Regions from separate parts of the Sphingomonas sp. CFBP 13603 genome, predicted to be linked through region 1. Evidence: riboswitches for the same ligand, from Rfam matches in the RefSeq annotation. Region 1 holds a riboswitch; the other holds the start of a gene.
The links. Region 1 has a riboswitch for thiamine pyrophosphate ahead of IFR23_RS12300 (TonB-dependent receptor). Riboswitches for the same ligand answer to the same signal wherever they lie in the genome.

Region 1 (7,593 bases):
GCTGCTCAACGACGTGGGGCCAGAGATCGACGCGCAGGGGCTGTCGCGAATCCGCGGCTATGTCGGCAAGGCGAGCGTCTTCCCGACCTGGATGCACGCTGCGCGCTGCGTTTCGGAAAACAATGCGGACGTCTATCCCGACTGGCAGATCGAGGACTGGCTGGCGATGGCCAAGCGGCTGTACCGGCTCAACAGTTCGGGGCGGATCGTGCTCGATTACGATCTGAAGATCGCCGAGCCATTCCGCGTGCCGGGAAACGAGGCGGGGCCGGACATGTGGCAGGCGCTCGGCTCCCTGCGCGATGTGCCGACGCTGATCGTGCGCGGGGGGCGATCGGACCTGCTGTCGGCGGCGACGGCGGAGCGGATGGCGGCATCGCTCGATCAGGCGGAACTGGTGACGGTGCCGGGTGTCGGCCACGCGCCGACATTGAGCGAGACGATGCTGCAGGACCCGATCGACCGGTTGCTGGTGCGTGCGCTTGAGGGGGCGGCGATCCGCGCTTAGAGACGGCGGGAACCGTGCGTCAGGCGCGGACTTCACTGATCTGCCGGGAAATTTGATGACCGAACGCGCCGACCTGCATACCGATGCCCGTCCTCTTAAAGGTCGCCGCGCGATCATCACCGGGGGCACGACCGGGATCGGCCGTGCGATCGCAGTGATGCTCGCGGCGAACGGCGCCAAGGTCTATGTCTGCGGGCGCGACGAACGGTATTTGGCCGATGCGCTGACGCACATCCGCGAAGTCGGCGAGGGCGACGGGATGGTCACCGAACTCGCCGATCCCGACAAGGTCCGCGCGTTCTTCGATGCCGGGGAAGCGTATCTTGGTGGCTTCGACATCACCGTCATCAACGCGGCGGTCGCGGCGGGCGGCCTTACGCAGATGAGCGAGGACGCGCTGCGCTACGCGATCGCGGTGGACTTCACCGCCTATCTGCTCAGTGCGCATCACGCCGCGCACCGGATGACGCCGATCGGTGACATGGTCATCATCGGCTCGCTGAGCGCGCACATCCTCGGGCCGAGCTCGACCGTGTATGCCGGTATCAAGTCGGGGATCGCGGGCTTCTCGGAAGCGCTTCGGCGCGAACTGGGACCCAAGGGTATCCGCGTGTCGCTGGTCGAGCCGGGCAAGGTCGGGTCCGACATGCAATACCCAGACGTACCCGACGACAAGCAGCGCCAGATGATCGAGGCCGAACAGATGTTGCGCGGCGAAGATATCGCGGCGGGGGTCGAGTTCCTCCTCACCCAGCCGACGCGGACCGTGATCCAGCAGATCGTCATCGTCCCGCGGGCGCTCGAGGGGGAGTAATCTCCCTTTCTAGTTCTCCCGCGAAAGCGGGAGCTCAGGGTACCATAGGACAGCGTTCGTGGCCCTGGACCCCCGCTTTCAACGGGGGGCACAGATGGAATACGTACCAAGGAGAATAGCATGTTCGACCAGCTCGTCTTCACCCCTGCCGACATCGACCTGTCGCGCTCGCCGCTGGCGGGGAAGGTCGGCGCCGAAACTTATGTGCTCGGCGCGTTCAATCCGGGGATGACGCGGCTGGCGAACGGCAATCTGATGCTGATGGTGCGGGTCGCCGAAGCGCTGAAAAAGCCGATCAGGGATGGCAACGTCCATGCGATCCGCTGGGAAGATGGCGCGTACGTGCTCGACGCTTGGCCGCTGGCGATGGTCGATACGAAGGATCCGCGGAAGTTCCTGATCCCTGGGGGCGGGTGGAAGGTGATGGCGTTGACGTCGTTGTCTTGGTTGCTGCCGGTCGAACTGGATGCCGAGGGGCGATCGGTCGTGGCAGTGCATTACGACAGGGCGATCGCGCCGCGGACGTCGTACCAATGCTACGGTGTGGAGGATGCGCGGATCTCGAAGGTTGGGGATCGGTATCTGATGACCACGTGTTCGGTCAGCCCGGAGCGGCATTCGACGACCTTGTATTCGTCCGCCGACGCGCTCGACTGGCAGCTCGAAGGGATCGTGCTCGATCACCAGAACAAGGACATGTTGATCTTCGAAGGACTGATCGCCGGGCAGTATTGGGCGCAGACGCGGCCGCTCGGCGATCTGTATTTCGCCTACCCACCGGGCAGCGAATGGCGCAGCGGACCATCGATCAACCTGTCGCGCTCGCCCGATGCGCTCCATTGGAAGCCGCACGACAAGCCCGGCATCCGCCCGCATTCCGCCACCGTTTCGACCGCGCGAATGGGCGGCGGCGCGCCCCCGATCCTGACCGATCGCGGCTGGCTGACGCTGTGGCACGGTGTCGAGCCATCTGGCGTAGTCGGCATCTACCGGACGTACTGGTCGATCCTCGACAAGGATGACCCGTCGATTACCGTCGCGACCGAGCACACCGCATTGCTGGAACCGAACCCCGCGCTCACCGAGCCGCTGAAGGACAGCATGTACCTCGACAACGTGGTCTTCACGACGGGCATCGCCGACGCCGGCGACTTCTACGTCGTTGCCAGCGGCGAGGCGGACCTCGCGTGCCGGATCACGCATATCCCAAAGGCCGTGTTCGCCGCCGCCCCGTGAACCGCACGCGATAGCGCTTTCCACGCACCCCCGGACCGCCTAAGCGACGCGTATCCCCGGGGGGCCGCTCATGCGCGGCTGAGAGGTGGGCAGCAGCCCATGACCCGCTGAACCTGATCCGGCTTATACCGGCGTAGGGAGGGTCTGCGGCTGGCCCGTCGTCCCTCCGATTGGAGTGGACGTGACGTTTTTCAGTGCTGGTTTGAGTGTGATTTCCGCTGGGCGCGAGCGCAGACTTCTGGGGCGGGTCGCACTGTCCCTGTCTGCGACCCTCGCCGCATCGTCGGCCGTGGCGCAAGCGTCCGATCCGGTCGAACCCGCGGAGATCCGGGTGGTCGGTAAGCAGGACCCAGCCGGTCTGCTGCTCGACCAGAAGGTGCCGCGCGCGCAAAGTGCGATCTCCGCCGACTTCATCGTCAAGCAGGCGCCGACGCTCAACGCGTTCCAGCTGGTGACGCTACTGCCGGGCGCGAACGTCGCATCAAGCGACCCGTACGGCCTGTCGACGAGTTCCAGTCTGACGTTGCGCGGTCTCGGCCAGGACGAGATCGGCGTGCTGATGGAAGGCGCGCCGCAGAACGACATCGGCTATTATTACGCCTATCCGTCGCAGTTCGCCGACCCGGAGAACCTCAAGCGTATCACGCTGGCGCAGGGCTCGGTCGATATCGATTCACCGACGCTCGGCGGCGCGGGCGGGCTTTTGTCGCTGTCGCTGGACGATCCGAAGGCGCGTCTCGGCGCGCTCGTCGACCTGTCGCTCGGCAGCTACGCGGCGCGGCGTGGGTTCTTCCGCGTCGATAGCGGGACGATCGGCAATACCGGGCTGAAGGCGTTCCTGTCCTATTCGAACACCCGCGCGGACAACTGGCGGGGTGCCGGTTTCGACACCCGCCAGCATATCGACGCGAAGATTCTCAACGAATGGGGCGCCGGCAACCGCGCCAGCCTAGCGCTGTCGTACAATGATGCGAACTCGTCGAGCTATCCGAGCCCGACGCTCGCCGAGTGGAAAGCGCAGGGTCGCGGGTTCAACTACGACAAGCGCTACACGGCAGGGAACACCAACTACTGGCGGCTGTACCGCGCGCCGTTCCGCAACCTCTACGCCTCCGCGCCGGTGCATCTCGTGCTGACCGATCGGCTGGCGCTCGACAGCACCACCTATCTCCAGTTCGGCTACGGCAACTCGCCTTACGGCACGCAGTTGACCACCGAAGGCAATTTCCTCGGCACCGAGGAACTGGCACAGCCGATCGCGCTGCCCGGCGCAGTCGATGGCGTCGCGACGGTACTCGGCAATTATACCGGCGACCAGATGCGGACCGGCAACGTCAGCAAGCTGACCTTCAAGACCGCCGCACACACGCTCACCGCCGGACTCTGGTTCGACTACGGCACCGACCGCGTCACGCAGTCGTACACCTCGATCGACGCCGCTGGGCAGCCGTTCGACCGCTGGGGCTATCGTTCAAAGGCCATCCGCACCGCCGACGGCCGCCTGCTCGCCTACGAGAACCAGCGCACCGTCACCGTGACGAAGGGCTTCTTCCTCGCTGACAGCATCGCACTGAAGCCGCGGCTGACAATCGACGCGGGGTTCAAGGGCGTCAACGTCCTCCGCAATGGCCGCAATTACCTTCCCGGACCGCAGGAAAAGGTGCGCAACGACAGCTTCGCCGCGTTGCCGCGCGCCGCGATCCACTACCGGATCGACGATCGCCAGCAGCTGTTCGCCAACATCACCACCAACTTCCGCACGCCGAACGAGTTCACGCTCTACAACAGCTATGCGGGTGGCGCGGTCGTCGTGCAGGGGACCAACGCGCTCAAAAACGAATATTCGGTCTCGCAGGAAGTGGGCTATCGCTTCATCGGCGAGCAGTTCTCCGCGTCGGTGACCGGCTTCCACTACAAGTTCCGCAACCGCCAACTCGCGACCGTGCTCGACCAGGGCGGCGCGCAGGTCAACGCGACGCTCAACGCGGGTGGCCAGACCTCGTACGGCATCGATGCGGAGATCGACTATCGCCCGATCGCCGGGGTCAGCCTGTATCTTTCCGGCGAATATCTGCGCGCCCGGATCGACGACGACCTCCCGGTCGGCGCGGACTTCCTGCCGACCAGGGGCAAGCACGCGGTGTCCAGCCCGACCGTCCAGTTCGGCGCCGGCGGGATCTACGACGACGGGCGTTTCTTCGGCAGCGTCGCGTCGAAATATATCGGCCGGCAATATGCGAGCTTCATGAACGACGAACGCATCAAGGGCTATGCGACTCTCGATCTGTCAGTCGGCATGCACCTCGCCGATTGGCTCGACGGCAAGCGCACCGACCTGCGCGTCAACGCGATCAACGTCACCGATCCGCACGTCCTCGCCGGTGTGCAATCAGTCAGCACCAATGCGCAGGACACGATCGGCCGTAACGGCACGGTCATCGCCGGCGCACCGCCCGCCTATTACATCGGCAGCGGCGCGGCGGTCATGGCGACGATCTCGCGGGCGTTCTGAGGTGGCGTCGCAGCCCGCGCATCTCGTCCACGGCATGGGCACCGCGATGGAGGCGCCGACCTGGCCCGCGATAACCGCGGACGAGGCCGAGGCGCTACTCGCCCGCTTCCCGGCGGCAGGACGGATGACCGGTCTGCACTGGCATTCCCCGCGACCATTCTCCGCCGCGACGCTGGTCCACGCGACGCAGGGCGCGTTCTTGCTGAAACGTCATCACGCGAGTGTCCGCTCGATCGAGGGCCTGGCCGAGGAGCACGCATTCATCGCGCATCTCGCCGGTGCGGGCGTTTCCGTGGCCGAAGTGATGGCGACCGCTGATGGCGGGAGTGGCGTTGCGCGCGGTGAGTGGTCCTATGAACTCTTTCGCGAGGCGCCCGGCGCGGACCTGTACCGTGACAGCCTGTCGTGGACGCCGTTCTTCTCGCACGCCCACGCGCATGCCGCGGGTGTCGCCCTCGCGACGCTGCACGAGGCCGCACGCGATTTCACGGCTCCGGCGCGTCGACCGCAGCCGCTCGTGGCGAGCTTTACGATCCTGCCCGCAGCCGATCCGATCGCGGCGGCCGAAGCCTATGTCGCCGCCCGTCCGGCGCTCGCTGCGTTCCTAGCGGCTCAGCCGTGGCGGCGGGATCTTGCGAGACTGTTCGGAACGTTGGGCGACGGGCTTCCCTCGCTGCTGGCGGCGCAGGTGCCGCTCTGGACTCACAACGACTGGCATCCGTCGAACCTGCTCTGGGCGGGCAACGGGAGCGTGCGGACGGTGTTCGACTTCGGTCTCGCCGACCGTACTTGCGCCGTCCACGATATCGCCACCGCGATCGAGCGGACCGCGGTACAGTGGTTGAAGCTGGCGCAGGGGAACGACGCGGCGATCGCAGACCCGGAGGCCGCGATCGCGATCCTTTCGGGCTATGCGACGATCCGGCCTTTGAGCCGCGCCGACATCGCGACGATCGTGCGCCTGTTGCCGCTGGTCCATCTCGAATTCGCGCTGTCGGAGATCGACTACTTCGCCGGCATCGTCGGCGACCCGGATTCCGCAACGCTGGCATGGGACGACTATCTGGTCGGTCATGCCGACTGGTTCCTGTCGGCAGCCGGTCAGGATTTCCTGAAGCGAATCGGCGGCGAGGGTCCGGTCCGATGACGGGGTTCGAAATCATCGCCGTCGTCGTCAGCTTCGCGGGCATCTGGCTGACCGCGACGCGGCGCATGCTGTGCTGGCCGGTCAATTTCGTCGCCTGCGCGCTGTATTTCAAGCTCTTCCTCGACGTTCGCCTGTATGCGGACATGGTCCTGCAGGCGCTGTTCGGGATCGCGATCGTCTATGGCTGGATCGCGTGGGCGCGTGGCAAGGCGGATACCGGCGACATCGTCGTGAGGCCGTTGCATCGCGCACAAGCCTCCGCCGGGCTGGCGGCCGGTGCGGTCGGGGCGCTCGCGATCGGTTGGTTCATGAGCCGTTACACGAACGCGGCGCTGCCGTGGATGGACGCGGGGTTGAGCAGTTTCAGTTTGGTCGCGCAATATTGGACGGCGCGGCGCCACGCTGCGAGCTGGCTGCTCTGGATCGTGGTCGACGTGCTCTATGTCGGGATGTTCATCGTCAAGGGCCTCATGCTGACGGCAGGCCTCTATGCGGTGATGATCGCGCTGGCGGTCATGGGATATCGGCGTTGGCGAGCCGCGTAGCGACGGTTTGGCGTCGACCTGGTCGCTTGCGTATCGGCGCGGATGATGTCAGCCGAACCGGCATGATAGTGGACGCCGCAACCCGATGACAGCTCCGACCGAGACACTGCTCGATCTTGGCTGGAACGATCATTTCAGTGTCCAGGTTTCGGACGACGAAACGGCGCAATGCCACCCCGTTCGCGTGATGTCCGTCCACCGCGGCCAGATCGCGGTCGCCGGCGAAGGGGGCCAGCGTTTCGTCTCGCCGTACATAGCCGGTGCCTTGCCGACGGACGATCATCCGACCGTCGGCGACTGGCTGCTGATCGACAATCGGACGCTGGAGCCGGTGCGCGTCCTCCACCGGATGAACCTGTTCAAGCGGCGATCGCCGGCCGATCCGCGCAAGGACCAGATGATCGCCGCCAATGTCGACACGGTGTTCCTCGTCGCGTCGTGCAACCAGGATTTCAGCGTCGCGCGGATCGAGCGGTACCTCGTTCTCGCGCGCGAGGTCGGCGTGAACCCGGTCGTCGTCCTGACCAAGATCGACCTGACCGACAGCCCTGACACGTTCGTGGCGGCGGTGCACGGCATCGAGGCGGGATTGCAAGTCGAGGCGATCGACGGTCGCGATCCGGCCAGCATCGCACACCTCGCGGCTTGGTGCGGCAAGGGCAAGACGGTGGCGTTCCTCGGCTCGTCCGGCGTCGGAAAGTCGACGCTCGTCAACACGTTGCGCGGGTCGGAGAGCATCCTCACCCAGGCGATCCGCAAGGGTGATTCGACGGGACGGCATACGACCACCGTGCGCGAGATGCACCGGCTGGAGGAGGGCGGCTGGCTGCT
Region 2 (7,593 bases), on a different contig from region 1:
CTGGAGCATCGCCTCGGCCGCGATCTACGGCGTGCCCGCGGGCATCCTCGCCTGGGGCTGGCAGAATCGCGGCTGGACCAAGGTCTATGCCGACGTCCACGCCTACCCGCTCTGGTACCTGCCGGTCTCGGTGGTGCTCTATCTCTTCGCGCACGATACCTGGTTTTACTGGACGCATCGCTGGATGCATTGGCCGCGGCCGTTCAAGCTCGCGCACGCGGTCCATCACGCCAGCCGCCCGCCGACGGCTTGGGCGGCGATGGCGTTCCACCCGATCGAGGCGATCACCGGCGCTGTGATAATTCCGCTACTGGTGCTCCTGATTCCGATCCATGTCGGCGCACTCGGTTTGGTCCTGACCATCATGACGGTTATGGGAGTGACCAATCACATGGGATGGGAGATATTCCCCAGGTTCATGTGGCGGGGAGCATTGGGGGGATGGCTGATAACGGCCAGCCACCATCAGCGACATCATGAACAATACGGATGCAATTATGGGCTATATTTCCGAGTCTGGGACCGGCTCTGCGGCACCGACCGAGGCCTTGGCGATTTCGCCAAATCGCATGCCAAGGCGCGCGCGAAAGCCGCGGCTGGTGGCGGCGGCCGCGATCGCGTGGGCGATGCTGGCAGCGACGGCGCCGGTCACGCGGCTTGACGTAGAGGTCGACAATCTCCGCTCGGCTAAGGGCATGATCCGGATCTGCCTGACCGCCGATCCCGACAATTTCCCCGCCTGCGTCGACGATGCCAACGCGCTGACGCGTTCGATCCCGGCCAGCGTCCACACCACCAGCTTCCCCGGCCTGCCGCAGCGCGGCTATGCGCTCGCGATCATCCACGACGAGAACAGCAACGCGAAGCTCGATACGATCGCGGGCATCCCGCGCGAGGGCTATGGCTTCTCGCGCAATGCCGCGGTGCGGTTCGGTCCGCCGCGCTTTTCCGCCGCCCGGTTCATGCTGGCGGGTGATGCCGAATTGCAACAGGTGAAAATGCGTTACATCTTCTGACCGATCGTGACGGACCGAAAACGGTTTTACCGCGTTTGGCCGTGGAACCTTTTTGTCCGGAGCATTTCCTTGCGCGCATTCACTCTCTTCACGTCTGCCGCAACCGCGGCGCTTGCCATCGCCACGCCGGCTTTTGCCCAGACCGATCCCAACCCGTCGCCGACGATCACCGACCCTCGCGACAACAACCGTATCACCATTGCGCTCGGTGCGGTGTCGATGCCCGATTACGAGGGTGCGGACAGCAATTCCTTCACTCCCGCCGGCGCCATCGTCGGCTCGGTGCGCGGGCATGACTTCTTCCTCCGCGGCACGCAGCTCTACTTCAACCTGATCCCGAACACGGGCGAAGTCGGCATCAACTACGAAGTCGGTGTCATCGGTGGCGTCCGTCGCGATCGCACCGGCGACATCGACAACCGCCAGGTCCGCGCACTCGGCAAGATCGATACCGCGTACGAGCTCGGCGGCTATGTCGGCATCGGCAAGACCGGCGTCATCACCAGCGACTACGACACGATCACCGCGCGCGTCGCGTACGTCCACGACGTGTCGGGCACCTACGACAGCTACGTCATCACCCCGCAGGTAAACTACACCACGCCGCTGTCGGTCCGTACGCTCGTCTCGCTCGGCGTGTCGGCGGATTATGCCGGCAAGGGCTTCGGTCGCACCTATGCGGCCGTGACGCCGATCGGCTCGCTGAACAGCGGCCTGCGCACCTACGACGTCAACGACAGCGGCTTCCGTCGCGCGAACGCCTCGCTGTTCGTCGTGCAGAGCCTGTCGGGCGATCTTCGCCACGGCTTCGGCGTCGGTGCCGGCGTGCTCTACGGTCGCATGCTCGGCAAGTACAAGAATACCCCGATCGTCGCCGATGTCGGCGATGCGGACCAGTGGCTCTATGCCCTTGGATTGACCTACACTTTCTGATCTGAATTATTTTTTCTGCAGGTCTTGAAACCCTGCATCCAAAAGCCGTCTGCAGTCGTTACTCGACGCGGACGGCTTTTTTTATGTCCGTAACAGAGCGGGTTACGAATGAGTTCCGGTAAACGGGACCGGTCGGAGACTGGAATGTTGCGCCATCGCCGCAGACGATTTCGACGTCCGAAACAACAAGGGGAGGACCCTGAATATGACCGAGAGCGTGCACCTGATCGAAGCCCTCGATGCCCGCGTGGAGCGGCGCAACGACCGACGTGATTTCTTCAAGAACGCGCTGGGCGCAGCCGCCATCACCGCCGCCGGTGCGACCGCGCTGTCGATGTCCAGCGCCGCCGCCGCGCAGTCGGTCAGCGAAGCCGACATCCTGAACTTCGCGCTCAACCTCGAATATCTCGAGGCGCAGTTCTACTCCTACGCCGCCTACGGCACCGGCCTCGACAACGCGCTGCTCACCGGCACCGGCCAGCAGGGCGCGGTTCGTGGTGGCCGTCGCGTCAACTTCACCGATCCGATCGTCGCACAATATGCGCGTGAGATCGCCCAGGACGAGATCGCGCACGTTCGCTTCCTGCGCACCGCGCTCGGCACCTCCGCCGTCTCGCAGCCGGTGATCGACGTCAGCGTCTCGCCGACCAGCGCCTTCTCGGTCGCCGCACAGGCTGCAGGGCTTGTCCCCGCCGGCACCGCGTTCGATCCCTATGCCACCGACGAGGCATTCCTGCTCGGCGCGTTCATCTTCGAAGACGTCGGCGTGACCGCGTACAAGGGCGCAGCGCGCTTCCTCAGCACGCCTGCGACGCTCGAGGCCGCTGCCGGCCTGCTCGCGGTCGAGGCGTATCACGCCGCGATCGTCCGCACGACGCTGTACGGCAAGGGTATCGACACCCCGTCGCTGCGCACGTCCGCCGATGCCATTTCGCGTGCGCGCGACAGCCTCGACGGCGGTGGTGCCAACACGACGATCTTCGGTGCGAACGATATCGATCAGGGCATCTCGTCGTACCAGGCAACGCCGATCAACCTCTCGGCTACGCAGGCGGCCGTCACCGTGTCGAACATCGTCCCGCTCGACGCGGACGGTGTCGCCTACAGCCGCTCGGCCAGCCAGGTGCTCAACATCGTGTACCTCAACGGCGGCGCCGCATCGGCAGGCGGTTTCTACCCGTCGGGCATGAACGGCAACATCAGGACGAGCGTGGCGGCAGGCTGATCCGCCAGCCCTACCCACAGCCCGACCTTACGCCTTCATCGATATTCAGGGGATTCACCCAATGACCGATATCAATACCAAGCTGGAAGTATTCGACGCGATCGCCAGCCGTCGCAACGAACGTCGTAGCTTCCTCCGCTTCGCCGGCGGTTCCGCGCTCGCCATCGGTGGCGCCTCGCTGCTGTCGGCATGCGGCAGCGACGACGAGGATCTGGCCCCGACGCCGACCCCCGGCCCGACGCCGACCCCGGCGCTGAACGACGCCGACGTGCTCAACTTCGCGCTCAACCTCGAATATCTCGAAGCGCAGTTCTACGCGTTCGCGGCATTCGGCGTCGGCCTCAATGCCAGCCTGCTGACCGGTACCGGTACGCAGGGCGCGGTCACCGGCGGCGCGCAGGTGCCGTTCCAGGATGCCGTGGTGCGTGAATATGCCCGCGAGATCGCGATCGACGAAGTCGCACACGTCGCGTTCCTGCGTCGCGCGCTCGGCAACGCCGCCGTCGCGCAGCCCGCGATCAACATCTCGGGCGGTACCGCAGCAGCCCCAGGCGCCTTCACCGCGGCGGCGCGTGCGGCCGGCGTCATCCCGGCAACCGGCGTGTTCAATCCCTATGCGGACGACAACAGCTTCCTGCTCGGTGCGTTCATCTTCGAGGACGTCGGCGTCTCGGCCTACAAGGGCGCAGCACCGCTGATCTCGAACCCGACCTATCTCGAGGCGGCAGCGGGCATCCTCGCGGCAGAGGCCTACCATGCCGGTCTCGTCCGCACGGTCCTCTACCGCAAGGGTCTCGACGTCCGGAACCCGACCCCGGCGCTGATCACCGGTGCGAACCAGATCAGCAACGCCCGCGACAGCCTCGATGGCGCAAGCGACATCGATCAGGGCATCACCGGTACCGATGCGACGGTCTCGAACATCGTGCCGACCGATGCCAACGGCCTCGCCTACAGCCGCTCGACCGGCCAGGTGCTCAACATCGTCTATCTCAACAGCGCAGCCGTCGCGATGGGCGGGTTCTTCCCGGCCGGCGTCAACGGCAACATCCGGACCAGCGCCGCGCGCGCATGAGGCCCATCGCCGATTGAACATGAAACCTTGGCCGCGGCGAATACAGGGATCGCCGCGGCCCTTGTTTGGGGAATGACCATGACCAACTTCACGAAGCTCACCATGCTCGCCGGCCTCGCCGCTGCGGGCATTTTTGCCGTTCCCGCCGCCGCGCAGGACATGACCACCGACGAAGACCGTAATCCGTTCTCGGGCGTCTATATCGGTGCGGCCGGCGGCTACGACGTCCAGCCCAACGACATCGGCTCGTCGATCCTGTTCGACCGCAACGGCGACGGCAATTTCAACGACAGCGTCAACACGATCCGCGGCGCCAACGCATTCTCGCCGGGCTTCTGCAACGGTTCCGCTCGCACTGCGGTGCCCGCCTATGGCTGCCGCAACGATGACGACGGCTGGTCGTATTACGGCCGCGCAGGCTTCGACGTGCAGCGCGGTCCGTTCGTGGTCGGCATCGTCGGCGAATTCGGCAAGTCCGAGATCACCGACAGCGTCGCCGCCTTCTCGACCACGCCCGCCAGCTACACGATGGCGCGCAAGCTGAAGTGGGAAGGATCGGCCCGCCTCCGCGCCGGTCTCGCCGCCAACAAGACCTTGTTCTACGCCACCGGCGGCGCCGGCTATGCCAAGATCGACAATCTGTTCTTCACCACCAACACCGCCAACGCGTTCGCAGCCACCGGCTCGGACAAGCGCTGGGGCTATGTCGGCGGCGGCGGCATCGAGCAGAAGCTGACCAAGAACATCTCGATCGGGATGGAATACACCTATCACCAGTACAAGGACGACGACGCCCGCGTCCTGGTCACCGCCGGCACCGCGCTCGCCGGCAGCCCGGTCCTCCTGGCGAACAACCCGTTCGTCCTCGCCCCCAACACCGCGGGCACCACCTTCCGCCGCAGCGACGAGAACTTCCGCTGGCACAGCCTCCGCGGCACGGTGAACTTCCGGTTCTAAGGCGAAGGGCGGCCTGCACCACCCTGGTGCAGGACTCGCCCAAGCCCGGCCAGCGCAGCAAAGCACGCCACAAGGCGTAGCTTTGCTACGACTGACGGCGCGCGGAGTAAGGAAAAGGCCGCTGCCCCAAACCGGGCAGCGGCCTTTTCTCGGTTCAGCAAGCGTGCGCTCGCCGTCAAAAAACCAACATCCACATTGCCACCACCCCGGCGAAGGCCGGGGCCCAGTTGGAAGGGCGGATATAACGAAGCACCGCCGATCGTTACCGCCGTCCCCCAACTGGACCCCGGCCTCCGCCGGGGTGGTGAACCTTCGATCGGCAGGATGCCCAGCCGAAGCCCATGCACTTTCCCCGCACACCCCAAGCCCCCAAATTCCCCATTGCACCCCACCCCAAGCCCCCTATGCTTACCCCACCCCGGGGGAGCGCTTTATCCGCGCTTGAGAGGAAGGCAGGAGCCTTCGACCCGCTGAACCTGATCCGGTTGATACCGGCGGAGGGAGGGAGCGGTCGCCACAGAACCGCAATCCTTGCTCCGAGACCCGTAGGAGCAAGCGCATGGCCATCGATACGCAATCCAAGACCGCAGACATCGGCGTTACCACCGGCCCGATCCGAGGCTCCCGGAAAATCCACGTAGCGGTCCCGACCAGCCCAGACGTCCGCGTCGCCATGCGCGAGATCGTCCTGGACCCAAGCTGCAGCGAGCCCCCCCTGCGCGTCTACGACACCAGCGGCCCCTACACGGACCCCCGCGCGCAAATCGACATCAACGCCGGCCTCCCCCAACTCCGCCGCGCCTGGATCGAAGCCAGAGGCGACGTGGAATCCTACGAAGCCCGAGAACTCCGCCCCGAAGACAACGGCCAGCTAGGCCCCGACCGTTCGGGCGGAGTCCCCCAGTTCCCCGCCACCATCAAACGCCCCCTCCGCGCGCGCGCCGGCGCCAACGTAAGCCAGATGCACTACGCCCGCCGCGGCATCATCACCCCGGAAATGGAATACGTCGCCACCCGAGAAAACCTCGGCCGCGCCATGCTGAAAGACTACAAGCGAGACGGCGAAAGCTTCGGCGCAAGCATCCCCGACTTCGTAACCCCCGAATTCGTCCGCGACGAGATCGCCCGCGGCCGCGCGATCATCCCCAACAACATCAACCACCCCGAATCCGAACCGATGGCGATCGGCCGCAACTTCCTCGTCAAGATCAACGCCAACATCGGCAACTCCGCGGTCGCCAGCAACGTCGCCGCCGAAGTCGACAAGCTCGTCTGGTCGATCCGCTGGGGCGCCGACACGGTGATGGACCTCAGCACCGGCCGCAACATCCACGACACCCGCGAATGGATCCTGCGCAACTCGCCCGTCCCGATCGGCACCGTCCCCATCTACCAGGCGCTCGAAAAGGTCGGCGGCGTCGCCGAGGATCTCACCTGGGAGATCTTCCGCGACACGCTCATCGAGCAGGCCGAACAGGGCGTCGATTACTTCACGATCCACGCCGGCGTGCGCCTCGCCTACATCCCGATGACCGCGAAACGCGTCACCGGCATCGTCTCGCGCGGCGGCTCGATCATGGCGAAATGGTGCCTCAGCCACCACAAGGAAAGCTTCCTCTACGAGCGCTTCGACGAGATCACCGAGATCATGAAGGCGTACGACATCGCCTACAGCCTCGGCGACGGCCTGCGCCCCGGCAGCATCGCCGACGCCAACGACGAAGCGCAGTTCAGCGAACTCTACACGCTAGGCGAACTCACCCACCGCGCGTGGAAGAGCGACGTCCAGGTCATGATCGAAGGCCCCGGCCACGTGCCGATGCACAAGATCAAGGAGAACATGGACAAGCAACTCGAAGTCTGCGGCGAAGCACCCTTCTACACGCTAGGGCCACTCACCACCGACATAGCCCCCGGCTACGACCACATCACCAGCGGCATCGGCGCCGCGATGATCGGCTGGTACGGCACCGCGATGCTCTGCTACGTCACGCCGAAGGAGCATCTAGGCCTCCCCGACCGCGACGACGTGAAAGTCGGCGTCGTAACCTACAAACTAGCCGCCCACGCCGCCGACCTGGCGAAGGGCCACCCCGCCGCCCAGATGCGCGACGACGCGCTCAGCCGCGCAAGGTTCGAATTCCGCTGGAGAGACCAGTTCAACCTCTCCCTCGACCCCGACACCGCCGAACAATACCACGACCAGACGCTCCCAGCCGAAGGCGCCAAGACCGCCCATTTCTGCAGCATGTGCGGCCCAAAATTCTGCTCGATGAAGATAACGCAAGAGGTGCGGGATTTTGCGGCAAAGCAGAACGCGCCGGCGGATACGTTCCTAGCCGCAGACGTCGACCAGACCGACACGGACCGAGCGATTTTCGCAAAGG

Region 2: another riboswitch for thiamine pyrophosphate. It lies ahead of thiC (phosphomethylpyrimidine synthase ThiC); the one in region 1 lies ahead of IFR23_RS12300 (TonB-dependent receptor).

Annotation. Positions count from the first base shown of each region.
Region 1 covers NZ_JADBIA010000007.1:68,245-75,837, reverse strand. Annotated here, with positions in the region: gene IFR23_RS12315 (alpha/beta fold hydrolase) at 1-508, shown strand, start outside; gene IFR23_RS12310 (SDR family oxidoreductase) at 564-1,322, shown strand; gene IFR23_RS12305 (glycoside hydrolase family 130 protein) at 1,443-2,558, shown strand; TPP riboswitch at 2,606-2,715, shown strand; gene IFR23_RS12300 (TonB-dependent receptor) at 2,848-5,070, shown strand; gene IFR23_RS12295 (phosphotransferase) at 5,072-6,217, shown strand; gene pnuC (nicotinamide riboside transporter PnuC) at 6,214-6,762, shown strand; gene rsgA (ribosome small subunit-dependent GTPase A) at 6,848-7,593, shown strand, end outside.
Region 2 covers NZ_JADBIA010000011.1:143,186-150,778, reverse strand. Annotated here, with positions in the region: gene IFR23_RS16270 (sterol desaturase family protein) at 1-661, shown strand, start outside; gene IFR23_RS16265 (DUF2141 domain-containing protein) at 627-1,016, shown strand; gene IFR23_RS16260 (MipA/OmpV family protein) at 1,086-1,949, shown strand; gene IFR23_RS16255 (ferritin-like domain-containing protein) at 2,155-3,174, shown strand; gene IFR23_RS16250 (ferritin-like domain-containing protein) at 3,236-4,249, shown strand; gene IFR23_RS16245 (outer membrane protein) at 4,328-5,206, shown strand; TPP riboswitch at 5,616-5,726, shown strand; gene thiC (phosphomethylpyrimidine synthase ThiC) at 5,766-7,593, shown strand, end outside.